3 regions of the Microbulbifer hydrolyticus genome follow, and region 3 is predicted to be linked to each of the others. Evidence: predicted binding sites of a transcription regulator. Region 3 holds the regulator's gene; each other region holds the start of a gene.
What was found. The regulator FNR, encoded in region 3, switches genes on or off when oxygen is low (the NO sensors DNR and NnrR bind a similar motif). The targets are predictions, from matches to a motif close to TTGATNNNNATCAA.
Positions count from the first base shown of each region.

Region 1: GTQ55_RS02515 (globin) is a predicted target of FNR. The motif match lies at 1,633-1,646, and genes of this name have one in related genera.
Region 2: GTQ55_RS08895 (4Fe-4S dicluster domain-containing protein) is a predicted target of FNR. The motif match lies at 2,213-2,226, and genes of this name have one in related genera.

Region 1 is NZ_CP047491.1:598,348-602,553, reverse strand. Features, by position in the region: gene GTQ55_RS02520 (S8 family serine peptidase) at 1-1,556, shown strand, start outside; gene GTQ55_RS02515 (globin) at 1,733-2,131, shown strand; gene GTQ55_RS02510 (hypothetical protein) at 2,237-2,617, opposite strand; gene GTQ55_RS02505 (SPFH domain-containing protein) at 2,723-3,166, opposite strand; gene GTQ55_RS02500 (DUF350 domain-containing protein) at 3,207-3,446, shown strand; gene GTQ55_RS02495 (transglutaminase-like domain-containing protein) at 3,464-4,206, shown strand, end outside.
Region 2 is NZ_CP047491.1:2,109,190-2,113,395, reverse strand. Features, by position in the region: gene GTQ55_RS08905 (FAD/NAD(P)-binding protein) at 1-470, opposite strand, end outside; gene GTQ55_RS08900 (cyclic nucleotide-binding domain-containing protein) at 470-949, opposite strand; gene GTQ55_RS08895 (4Fe-4S dicluster domain-containing protein) at 946-2,067, opposite strand; gene GTQ55_RS08890 (acyl-CoA thioesterase) at 2,374-2,907, opposite strand; gene GTQ55_RS08885 (mechanosensitive ion channel family protein) at 3,215-4,048, shown strand; gene GTQ55_RS08880 (zf-HC2 domain-containing protein) at 4,066-4,206, opposite strand, start outside.
Region 3 is NZ_CP047491.1:836,898-841,103, reverse strand. Features, by position in the region: gene GTQ55_RS03520 (porin family protein) at 45-542, opposite strand; gene GTQ55_RS03515 (hemerythrin domain-containing protein) at 809-1,375, shown strand; gene fnr (fumarate/nitrate reduction transcriptional regulator Fnr) at 1,398-2,126, opposite strand; gene hemN (oxygen-independent coproporphyrinogen III oxidase) at 2,255-3,718, opposite strand; gene mmsB (3-hydroxyisobutyrate dehydrogenase) at 3,839-4,206, opposite strand, start outside.

The DNA.
Region 1 (4,206 bases), 240 kb from region 3:
CAGCCCTGTGCGCGAGCATTCTTGCACTGGCCATTTCAACCCAGGCCAGTGCCGACGACGACCGCTACATTGTCAAATTCAAAGAGGGAAAAGGCCCGGCTGTCACAGCGATGATGGAGAAGAACGGTGGCCGCTCGGCACTGGCGCTGAACAAGCGCAACGCAATGGCAGCCAACCTGCCATCCAAGGCCCTCACCGCCATGCGCAACAACCCCAATGTGGAATACGTGGAGCAGGACGTTAAACGCTACCCGATGGCGGAAACCGTACCCTTCGGCATTCCCATGGTTCAGGCGGACCAGGTCAGCGACGCCATGGCCGGCAACCAGACCGTGTGCATCATCGACTCCGGCTACGACATCGCCCACGAAGACCTGTCCGGCAATAACGTCACCGGCAACTTCGATTCCGGCACCGGCAACTGGTACACCGATGAAAACCATCACGGCACCCATGTGGCCGGTACCATCGCCGCGATCAGTAATGGTGTGGGCGTGGTCGGGGTGAACCCCAACGGCAACCTCAACCTGCATATCGTCAAGGTATTCGGCGCAGACGGCTGGGCCTACTCCTCTTCACTGGTAGCCGCGGCCGACGAGTGCGCCAGTAACGGCGCCAGCGTGATCAATATGAGCCTCGGCGGTACCTTCAAGTCCCGCACCGAGGAACAGGCTTTTGCCGACCTCTACGCCAACCAGAACATCCTCTCCATCGCAGCGGCCGGTAACGACGGCAACACCCGTCACTCCTACCCGGCCTCTTACGATGCCGTGGTGTCGGTAGCGGCCATCGACAGCAACAAAGTCGTTGCCGACTTCTCCCAGCAGACCGATCAGGTTGAACTCTCCGGCCCCGGTGTCGATGTGCTGTCTTCCGTGCCGGTAGGCGCGGGCCTGTCCACCAGCCTCACCGTCGGTGGCAATGCCATTGAAGCGGCCGGAATGGATGAGAGCCCGCAAGGCGATGTCACCGGCAACCTGGTGGATTGTGGCCTGGGCGAATCCGCCTGTACTGGCGCTACCGGCCAGGTCTGTCTGATCTCCCGCGGCAACATCAGCTTTGCCGAAAAAGTGCAGTCCTGTGAGGCCGGCGGTGGTATCGCCGCAGTGATCTACAACAATGAACCCGGCATGCTGTTTGGGACCATGGGCGGTGTCGCGACCGGTATTCCGTCTGCGGGCATTTCCGATACCGACGGCGCGGCGCTTCTCGGCCAGCTGGGCAGCAGTGCCAACCTGGTCATCGAACCCAGTGACTACGCCTACTACAACGGCACTTCCATGGCGACGCCCCACGTTGCCGGCGTAACCGCACTGGTGTGGAGTCACTTCCCCAGCTGTAGCGCCAGCGAAATTCGCGCGGCGATGACCAGCACCGCGGAAGACCTGGGTGCTGCGGGACGTGACAACGCCTATGGCTATGGCCTGGTTCAGGCCAAAGATGCGGTGGACTACCTCACCGCCAATGGTTGTGGCGGCGGCAGCAGCTCCGGTGGCAGCAGCGGCGGCGGCAGCGGCGGCGGCAAGCCCTGCAAAGGCAAAAACTGCACGCAGTAACCCTGCGCACGCAGATTCCAAAGGGGGCCTTCCGGCCCCCTTTTTTATTCCCGGCTCACACCCTCACTCCGTCGACTTGATTTACATCAATCTTCAACCCAGCACCCGCATTAGAATCCGCGGTCACCTGTTTTCCACAATCCTCAGGGATAACAAACGTCAGGGGAGCCACGGCCATGGGAAATGCCGACAGCGATATCGTGTTTCAGAGTTACGGCCGCTGCTGCAACCGCGAGAGTTTTTTCATCGATTTTTACGACCGTTTTATGGGTAGCTCCGAGGAGATTCGGGCCCTGTTCAAAGACACCGACATGCCCGCCCAGCGGCACCTTCTGCGCAATGGCATCATGCAACTGGTACTGCACGCCCGCGGTATGCCGGACACCAAATTGCAGGCGCTTGGATGCAGCCACTCACGCAAGGGCTACGGGATACGCCCTGAGTGGTATGGACTTTGGCTGGACGCACTTCTGGCAACGCTGCGCGCACATGACCCGCAATTTGATGACGCCATAGCACAGGCCTGGCGGCGCGCCATTGAGCCCGGCATCGAGCTGATTCGTGGAGCCTATTAATCAGGGTCAGAAGCAAAGGGTACGAGAGAAAAAAATACGGACATAAAAAAAGGATTACCGGGATACCGGTAATCCTTTTCCACCTTCGAGTCTAAAAGTCACTGGTTACTGAAGGTCGCGAATACAGCTGTTGTATTCGTTAATGTACACCTCACTGCCTCGGTTAGGCACCGCATTGGATTTATCCGCCGCGGCATTACGACAGCCTTCAATCTGGTCAGCTGTCACACCCGGGCCAGGCTGGGCTACCACAGACTGGTGCGCCTGAGATGCACGATCCTTATGCGCCTGCACTGTGGGCTGAGGAACTTCATAGAACATACCGGTGTTCTCATTGAACTGATAGAAGTTATCGCCACTGTGCCAGTAAGTCTTACCCATGATCTGCACTTCCGAAGCGCCAGCCGGGAGCTGAGCCATCGGTTGCTGTGCCATGGCGACACCAGAGAGCGAACAAAACAGTACTACAGGTATTAAATAACGCATGGAAAACACCTCCTCTTCCAACGTGTTCGGAAGTCTACTCAGGGCAGAACCCGTTCCCAACAAAAATACCTGCTAAAATCTCATTCACCTGAAACCCGCTACGTTTTATGAGTCAGGCGTTTCTTCGCCTGTAACTTCAGCCTGCTGCTCGTCTCTTAATGACTCCAGATGCGCACTGGTTTCCTCTGCCTTGCGCATTTTTGGAGCAAAGTTTTCCACCGCCCCGGATTCCACCTGCAGTGCCCTCTCTCTGGCCTTCTGCTCTGCAGAACAATCCGGCTGCAATACCAGCTTCGGGGCATTGGAATTGAAGCCGACCAGTACCCAGATAAAAAGCAGCAGGGCGAGAAAACGGATGACGAGGGTTCGGTCCAGCAGCCAGTTGGCCACCTGTGTGTTCATTATCTCCCGGCTGGAGACAATTTCATTAATGGAGTACCTGGCGATTACCCGTCGAACCCCATCCCTAATCACCGGCTGGGCATAAGTGTTGTACACCTGACTTACCGAAATATTGTCAGTGTTTAGCGGCACGCAGCGGAAAATCATTGTGTGTTGTGATCTAATTGCGCGCGAATGATCTACATGGATGAAAAACGTGCAATCTGAATTCCTTACCGCAACACTGTTCAACCTCGGCCTGAACCTTCTGTACACCCTGCTGGCACTGCTGATTGGCATGCTGGCATTGCTGATTATCGATAAGAAATTACTCAAGCATGTGGATATCGAGGCGGAGCTGAAGAACGGCAATATCGCCGTGGCCATCTTTGCCTCCACGATCCTTGTGTTCGTGGCCCTGATCATTTCCTTTGGCCTCAAGGGCTGAGGCTTTTTACCGTGCGTATGCTACTGGCAGGCGTATTGCTTGGCATGGCGTTGATGCTGCCGGAATTGATTGTGCAGCAGCAACCGTCACAACAGGAAAAAAGCATCCTGAAGCCGTTAAAAAGGGCGTCGAATCGCAATCCTGACACGTCCCAGGATACAAAGGACGATCAGCGCGGCTCTGTATTGGTGACAGGAAGTAGCTCTCCACTCACCGAATCCATGGTGCAGCAGGCGGTCGGCAAGCGTTCCGAACAGGAGAGCAGCTATATCTCCGTCTGGAACTGGCAGGGGCTGGAGTCGGTGACGGCCTCGGCACGCGGCCTGGACAAACTCCATCACTTTGCCAACAGCTACCTGGTGGGATTCCAGCCGTTTGAAACCAAAGATCTCTGGGTACCGCTATATACACTGGCGATCCGCAAAGAGTATCAGTACGACCACCTGCAGTATGCGGGCCTTGCGGATATCTGGCAGACCTCCCGTCAGGCGTACTACCAGAAACGCGGCGATTGCGAGGACCACGCAATTTTACTCGCCGACTGGCTGATCAACCTGGGGGTTGATGCGCGGGTTGCCCTGGGCACCCACAAGGGCGAAGGGCATGCCTGGGTGGTAGCCATTGTGAACAACACCGAATACCTGCTGGAAGCAACCAGCAAACGCCGCCAGTCCAACTGGCAGGCGATGCCCCTGGCCGCTCTGGCCGAGGGTTACGAGGTGGAATTCCAGTTCAACCGGGATTTCTTCTGGGCCAAAAC
Region 2 (4,206 bases), 1.3 Mb from region 3:
CATTGCGCAAGTTCATCCGGGTACAGCCTTTCCTGCGGTGTGCGCGCCCCATAAAACAACTGGATATTACGTAGTGGCAGGTTGTGATTCAGGTATTCGTAAATTACCGGGCGCAGTGGGGCCAACCCGAGCCCACCGGCAATTATCAGCAGATCCTTACCGCGCAGTTTATCCAGTGGCCAACCCCGGCCAAACGGGCCCCTAACGCCAATCTGATCACCTTTCTTTAGCCTGGCCAGGGCCTGGGTGGTCATACCCTGGATGCGAATTGTATGCACGTAGCTGTTCCGTTCGTTGACTGCGCCACTCATGGAAATTGGTACTTCCCCGGTGCCAAATACGTACAGCATGTTGAACTCGCCGGGGGCGAACCCTGGCGGTGTGCCCGCAGTGACTTTGCTGATCGCCAAGGTAAAGGTGCCTGCAAACTCCTCTTCACGGCGATCCACGCGATAGATGACGGGAATCATCAGCCTCGATCCAGTGGGGGCCGCTGTTGGCCGTACACATCCATCAACTGTACGCGGGTGGCCCGTAGCCGATCGGTCACGATCCTTGCAAAACGCTTCATCAGCACGTAGCCAAATTCGGGATCTGCCTCACATTTGTCCCTGATACATTTTCCATCCAGCTGGATCGCGTGTACCTCGTCCAGAGCGTGGGCGTCGAAGGTCCAGAGATAGGGCGGAAACAACCAGGACCAACCAAAGACGTCGCCGCTGCCCAGGGTCTGCAGGCAAAGGGCGCCGTGATTGGGCACGTAGGATTCCACCGCCACCTGCCCGTCGCGGATCACAAAAAACTGATCGGCAGGCGCATTTTCCCGTGCGATATAGTCGCCAGCGGTAAAAATCCGATTTTCTCCGCATCCGGCTATGAACGTCATATGCTCATCGTCAATTCCCTCAAAAAAGGGATGTTCTCGCAGTAACTGCGCCATGCTTTTCATCGTGTTTCACTCTCCCGTATGCGCTGAACTTCTTCGGTTATGTCGATGCCGACTGGACACCAGGTGATACAGCGTCCACAGCCCACACACCCGGAGCTGTCAAACTGGTCGTGCCAGGTGGCCAGTTTGTGGCTCATCCACTGGCGATAGCGGGAGCGCGTATCGGGGCGAACGGCTCCCCCACTGATATAGCTGAAGTCCCCGGTAAAGCAGGAGTCCCATCGTTCCCAGCGCTGCGCGTTGTCCCCGCTCAGGTCCGTAGTGTCCTCGACCGTTGAGCAGAAACAGGTGGGACAGGCCATGGTGCAATTGGCACAGGACAGACACCTTTCAGCCACCTGATCCCAGGACGGGCTATCCAGATTTCGGTAAATCAGTTCCTTCAGGTCGCCGCTGTCAAAACTGCGTGGACCCTTTGCAACCTCCGCCGCTGTTTTGGCTATGGCGTCGCTTGCCTGCTGGCGCTGCTGGCTGCCGGCCGGCCGAACTGGCAGCTGCGCGAGAATCCGCGCGCCCCGCTCGGATCCGCTCGCGATCAGAAAGAAGTGCTGCTCACCATCGAGGACTTCCGTCAATGTCAGATCCGTGGGCAGCGTGACCTCCGGACCGGTATTCATCGAGGTACAGAAACAGGTGGGCGCGGACGATGTGCAGTTCACGGCAACAATAAAGAGCTGGGATCGCCGTCGGGTATAACTGTCATTCCGGTATTCGTCTTCGACAAATACACGGTCCTGAATGGCGATGGCATGCAGGTCACAACTGCGCACCCCGAGGAATGCCATGGGCGGGGCTGGATCTTCCACTTCCAGTATCTGGATGTTGTCGCCACTGCGGCGGGCATTCCATATCTGTCGGCGTGGAAGTTGCAGAAATTTCTTCCAGGCGTGGGGTCCGACCACATACCCGAAATAGGCGCCATCCTCTCTTGGCAGTGTGCGGTAGTGTGCCTTTTCCTGCCGGTCGGTCCATCCCTTCGGCAGGTCGTCGGCGGTAGTGACATCATCGTAGACAATTGTGCCGTCTCGCAGCACTGGGCCCAGCAAGCGATGCCCTTCGCGGCGAATAGCCTGGATCAGTGTATCCAGGTCGCTTGCCTGCAGCAGAAACTCTTGCATGTTGATGCGTGCTCTATGCCGGCTCCCGATGAATATGGCGATACTCGCGTCTGGTCGGCCGGATGCAACCATACGAACCAGTATTAGTCAGATTTCAGGGTCTATCAAAAAAGGGCGCCGAAGCGCCCAAATTTCATTTACCGAAGCGATATACATCAAAATGAGAATTTATAGCCGACAGACAGATTGAACATCCAGGGGTCATAGATGTAACCGAACTGGCGTATTACGCCAACACAGAATATTCAGCGGCCTTAGGTACACAAGCGTGAGAATATCGTCTCTTTGTCCGGAAGCTGCACGCCTCTACTTATTCTCGGTTGCGTTCGAGTCGTTTTCCTCAAACTGAAAACCGCGCACCTTTTCCTTGATCGCCTCATGCGCGGCCTCCTGATCATGAAGCAGCTTGCGCCGCAGCATCGCAGCTTCGAAGCGCTGCTTTTCGACCACGGTCTGCGGTTTGAAAGCCGGCACTCTGGTCGGCTTTCCGCTTTCGTCCAGTGCGACCATGGTGAAGTAACAACTGTTGGTATGGCGGACGACGCGGGTATGGATATCTTCGGTAACAACCTTGATACCGACTTCCAGTGACGTGTTGCCGGTGTAATTGATCGAGGCCAGGAATGTCACCAGCTCCCCTACTTTGATAGCCTGCCGGAACATGACCCGATCGACCGAAAGAGTTACTACATACCGCCCGGCATACCGGCTGGCACAGGCGTATGCCACCTTGTCGAGATAGGACAGGAGCTCGCCACCGTGCACCTTGCCGGTAAAGTTTGCCATATCGGGGGTCATCAGGACGCTCATACTGAGCTGGTGTTCGCGGGGGTCTTGCATAAAGGCCGTCCTTTTAAATGCCTGAACTACACAACGGGTACCTACTGACGCAGTTTGCCACAAGTCGGGCACCCCGACGCTTATTGATCCGACTCTGGCTTGGGGTGACAGTTAGCGGTTGCGGCAATTTCAACGTCTCGGATACACTGCCGCCATAATTGCCCCCATCTTTCGTCGTCGCGCCATACTCAAGTGAGTCCCGTGGAGCTTGTACAGCCGTGATGGGGCAAGTCGAAGCCTATCCCTGAACTGCATTACCGAGCCCTCGATGACCAGCGAACTACTGACGCAAGTACTAGGCCAACTCATGGAGAATAAACTGGCCTGGAGTGTGCTGCTGATTGCGGCAGCGTTGCTGTTTCGCTTTTTGCTGGCACAGATGTTCCGGCGCTCCAGCTGGCCCCGTCAGGATATCCGTCGTCGTGTACATATGGTGCACAATTTCACCAACCTGTTCATCGTCATCGGGTTGTTTGCAATCTGGGTGTCTGAGCTTCGGGATTTCGCGCTGTCCATCGCGGCATTTTCTGTGGCCATTGTCATCGCACTGCGCGATGTCGTTGCCTGCCTGGTCGGCGGGCTCTATCAGGCCAGTATGCGCTCTTTCACCATAGGTGACTGGGTGAGAATTGGTGACCAGTTTGGCGAGGTGATCGACAATAACTGGCTGAGCACCACCCTGCTGGAAATTGATCCCCACGGCCTGGGGGATGGCTATACGGGCACCACCCTGTTTGTGCCCAATAATGTGTTTTTTACCCAGCCGGTAAAAAACCTGAACTTTATGCGGCGCTATATCGAGCACACCATCACTATCGTGCGTGAGAACAAGGGCGAGAATCCGTTTGCGATCAAGCCCTACATAACCGAGCGCGTGCTGGAGCACTGTGAGTCATTCAAGGAAGTTGCCGAACGGTACTGCAAGCTAATTGAGAGTCGCATGGGGGTAGATCTGGCGGGAACCGAACCGAAGATCAAATTCAGTACCAGTGAACTCGGGCACGATGTACTCACGATCACCCTCTTCTGCCCACGGGAAGAAGCTACGAATATTGAGCAGAAGGTTACCGAGAATTTCTATCAATTCTGGTATGGCGCCCCCGATAGCCAGGCCGCGCAACAGCCGGTAACCCCACAGTAAATCCCGGTAGGGAGCGATCATGGTTTATCCCGTTGCTCTCTCTCCGCGTGCGTGGTCGACGCCCCGCCCTTGGCATAGCCTCGGCTCATCGCGCGCAGGCTCTCCATCTGTCTGGAGAAATTCCGGCATCCGCTACACATCATCAGGTGAAAACGCAG
Region 3 (4,206 bases):
GCTGCTGTAAGGCAACATCAGCGATCGCGGACAATCAGGAGGGCTTAGAAGCGAAACACCAGGGTACCGGACCAGAAGTCCACATCTTCTTCCACCAGGGTGTACTCGGCTTCCAGATTTACGTTCTCGGAGAAGGAAAAGCCGATACCCAGACCCGCGGACAGGCCGGAATCACTCTCTTTCTCGCCTTCAAAATCGACGCTCTCGTTCAGCACCCCCAGGCGCCCCTTGAAGTAGATATCCCCCTGGCTGCGGTAAGCCGCATACACACCGAGGGTGGAAATGGAGTAATCCCATCTGAAATCGCCCCAGCTGCCATTGTAGCGCGCTTCACCATCAACCAGGGACGTAGTGTACTCGCCCTCCACTGCAAACCCGGAGTTCCAGGCATACCCGGCGCGCAAACCGGCATTGAACGGGCTGTCGCCGCTGATCGACGTCTTCATCAGGCCTGCGGTGGTACCGAAGTAGCCCCCCTCGCTCGCCTGTGCAGAAATCGAACAACCCAGCATCACCGCTGCCGCCAAAACTTTTTTCATCATTTTAATACCCTAATGTGTAGTGCTTATTTTGCGGGCGGCATTCTATTGAAAAAAATACGGCGCAAATACCCCCTCTCCATTACACGCTATTACACCGCGTCAATTACCGGAGACCGGGCCAATGGCAATTCAGCCGCGCGACGATCATCACTGTCGGCACCTGACGCTACCGGATGTGGCTGTGGATTGACCCAGATCAAGCCGATTCCCCGGCAGCAGACAACAATGGAATGGACAATCACCACAACCCGTCAAGGAGGCACGCCATGCATGGTATCTATCGACAACTGTGCGATGACCACAAGCACATGCAGAGACTGCTGGATGTGTTTGAAGCGCTGTTAGATGAGCTTGGTCGTCAGGATAGGGATCCCGCTACCCTGAGCATGATTCTCGACGCCCTCGATTACTTTTCTGTGTACCCGGATCAGTGGCACCACCCGGTGGAAGATCTGGTATTCGGCCGGTTGCTGGACAAGCCTGTGGATATCCGTGATGTCCTCGGGGAAATCACCGTGGAACACAAGGCCATTGCCGCGGCCACGCGCAATATGAACCAGCTGTTTTATGCGGTTGCCAACGACGCGGCGGTGGAACGGGAGCACCTGTTCGCAACTGCGCGCGAGTACATTGCACTGCAGCGCGCGCACATGAAAAAAGAGAATGAGATATTACTGCCGCTGGTTGCGCAGCACCTGACGGATACCGACTGGGGAGAGATCGCCGACGAGCTCATGGAAAAGCAAAGCAGCCACTTTCACCGGGGCGTCAAGCGTCTTTACGAAGCCATTTATCAGGATCTTTCTGAAACGGCGCTGGCGGAAGCCTGCTAATCACCGGATCAGTGCCATCGGTTCAATCGTTTTCGTAACTGCAGTGGGTGCCGGCCAGCTCGCTGAGGGCAATCAGGTCCAGGATGGCGACCGCCCGACCCTGTGCGCGGATAAGCCCCTGCTTTTGAAAACGCGACATCAGACGGCTGACGGTCTCTGCAGTCAGCCCCAGATAGTTGGCGATATCAATGCGCTGCATCGAGAGTTTGAATTCGCTGGCCGAGTATCCGCGCTGGGCATAACGGCTGGATATATTGATCAGCAGAGCCGCCAGGCGGCTTTCCGCAGAGCGCTTGCCCAGTAGCAACAGCACGTCGTTATCCTGTTTCAGCTCTTCGGAAAAAATCGTGTACATCTGCTTCTGCAGCGCCGGCACCTGCTGCGCCAGGTTTTCCAGCTGGGTAAATGGCAGGACACAAACGCTGCTGTCTTCCAGTGCTTCCGCATAACCGGGATGCGCGCCACTACTGTAAGCATCCAGTCCCAACAGCTCACCGGGCAACGCAAAATGCGTGACCTGGGTGTCACCATCGGCACCGATCACCGCAGATTTGAAGCTGCCGGAACGAATCGCATAGAGGCTGGAAAACGGGTCGCCCGCACGAAACAGGCTGTCGCCGGCTTTCAGAATCTTCTTCTTGCGTGTCACCTGCTCGAGACGCTGGATATCGTCCTCACTCAACCCCACGGGCAGGCACAGCCTTCTGACGGAGCAATTTCCGCAATTGACCGCTGGTGAGGGTTTCGACATTGTCTTTTCCATTGCTCGGCGATTTATCCGGTGAACGATCTGGTAGTCGGCTTGGCGAACAGTTGCGCGTAAAGCGCGATGCCTTATTGCCGAACCTGTGGTGAGGAAATTGTATACCTACTGTCCACCTAAAGCACTCGGGAGTACTGCGCAGCCGACGCCCCGGCATGCAGGTGGCGGTCGAACGCCGCGGCTATATTGCGCAGGAACCAGCGGCCACGCTCGCTGACCACCAGGTCTTCACGGGACTCCAGCACCAGCCCATCCGCCACAAGTGGGCGCAAGCGTGCCAGATCCTGCGCAAAATAATCTTCAAACGGGCTCCCCAGCCGGCGTTCCACTTCGCGTTTGTCGAGCCGCAGATGGCACATCAATTCCATGATCACCCACTGGCGCACCCGGTCGTCGGTATCCAGCTGCCAGCCGCGGCAGATCGCCTCGCCGCGCTCGCCAATCGCGGTCGCGTATTCTTTCTGGCCGTGATGGTTCTGCCAGTAGCCATCGCGGCTGTAGCTGATCGCCGAGGCACCAAGGCCAACCAGCGCGTCCGCGGGCATCAGGGTATAGCCCTGAAAATTGCGCGCGAGACGGCCGTCTTTGGTGGCGCGCGCCAGAGGGTCATCCGGGCGTGCGAAATGGTCCATGCCCAGAAACTGGTAACCCGCGTCGGTAAGTCGACGCGTCGCTGCAAGCTGCATATCGATCTTTGCCTGCGGCGGTGGAATCAGGTCGGAACTGATCAGGCGCTGGGCCTTGAACCGGTGCGGCAGGTGCGCATAGTGGTACAGCGCGATACGGTCCGGCGCGAGCTCAACCACGGTGTCGATGGTGCGCTCCAGACTTGCCACATCCTGCCCGGGCAGTCCGTAAATCAGGTCATAGGAAATGGAACCAAAACCCCGCTCGCGGGCGGCTTCAGTGAGACCGCGCACCTGCTCCGGGGAACAGATCCGGTTGATCGCCCGCTGTACTTCCGGGTTAAAGTCCTGAATACCCATGCTCAGCCGGTTGAAGCCGAGTCCACGCAGGGTATCCAGTGTTTCCGGCTCAAGCACCCGGGGATCCGCCTCCACACTGTATTCCACATCGCCACCGGGATTCAGATCGAATATGTCGCCGAGCCCCTGAACCAGCCGAGTCAAGTCACCGTCATTCAGGTAGGTTGGCGTACCGCCGCCGAGATGCAACTGCGTCACCGGTACGCGGGCCACTTTTTCCCGGTACCACTGCGCTTCAGTGAGCACCCGGTCCAGGTAGCTCGACGCCAGCCCGTACTGCTGGGTTATGACCTTGTTACAGGCGCAGAAATAGCACAGCGAGCGGCAGAACGGGATATGCACATACAGTGAAAGGGTGTTGATATCTTGCAGCGCATCCCATGGCTTGCGCGCGTCAGCACCAGCGGCTGTTGCACTGCCGGCGCTCAGGTCCGTGAAGCGATCCGCCGTCGGGTAGGACGTATAGCGTGGACAGGGCCCCGCATAACGCGTGAGCAGGGCCGAAGATAACTCCCCGGACGACGCCCGGGTATTGGCGGTGGTATTGGAGTCGCTCTCGGAGAGCGGTGCGCTGTCCAGGGGGTTTACGGCCATTGACGAGGTAACCTGTGATCCAGAGCTGATAAGCGGGAAGGTGTTGGATCAGGTAAAGGTAGCGGGCCAGCGTTCGACGGCGCTTGATTCAGATCAAGCGCCGACGGGTTCGTCGCGGCGTCAGTCCCCCGCCGGGCGGCGGAACAGGTTCTGGATAGAGGAGAAGTCCAGCGCCTTGTTGATGGGGTCGCCACCGTGCAACTGATACAGGTTTTTTGCCAGCGCGCCCAGTGGCGTTGAAGATGCACTGCCAGCAGCGGTGTCCATGGCGAGGCCAAGGTCCTTCAACATCAGCGCCACAGAAAACCCGCCCTGGTAATCCCGCGATGCGGGTACATTCTCCATCACCCCCGGGTAGGGATTGTATTTTTCCAGCGACCAGTTGCCGCCGGAGCTGGCGCGCATGATCTCTGATAGCACAGCGGGGTCGAGCCCGTTATCCACCCCCAACTGCAGCGCCTCGGCGGTACCGATCATATGGATCGCGA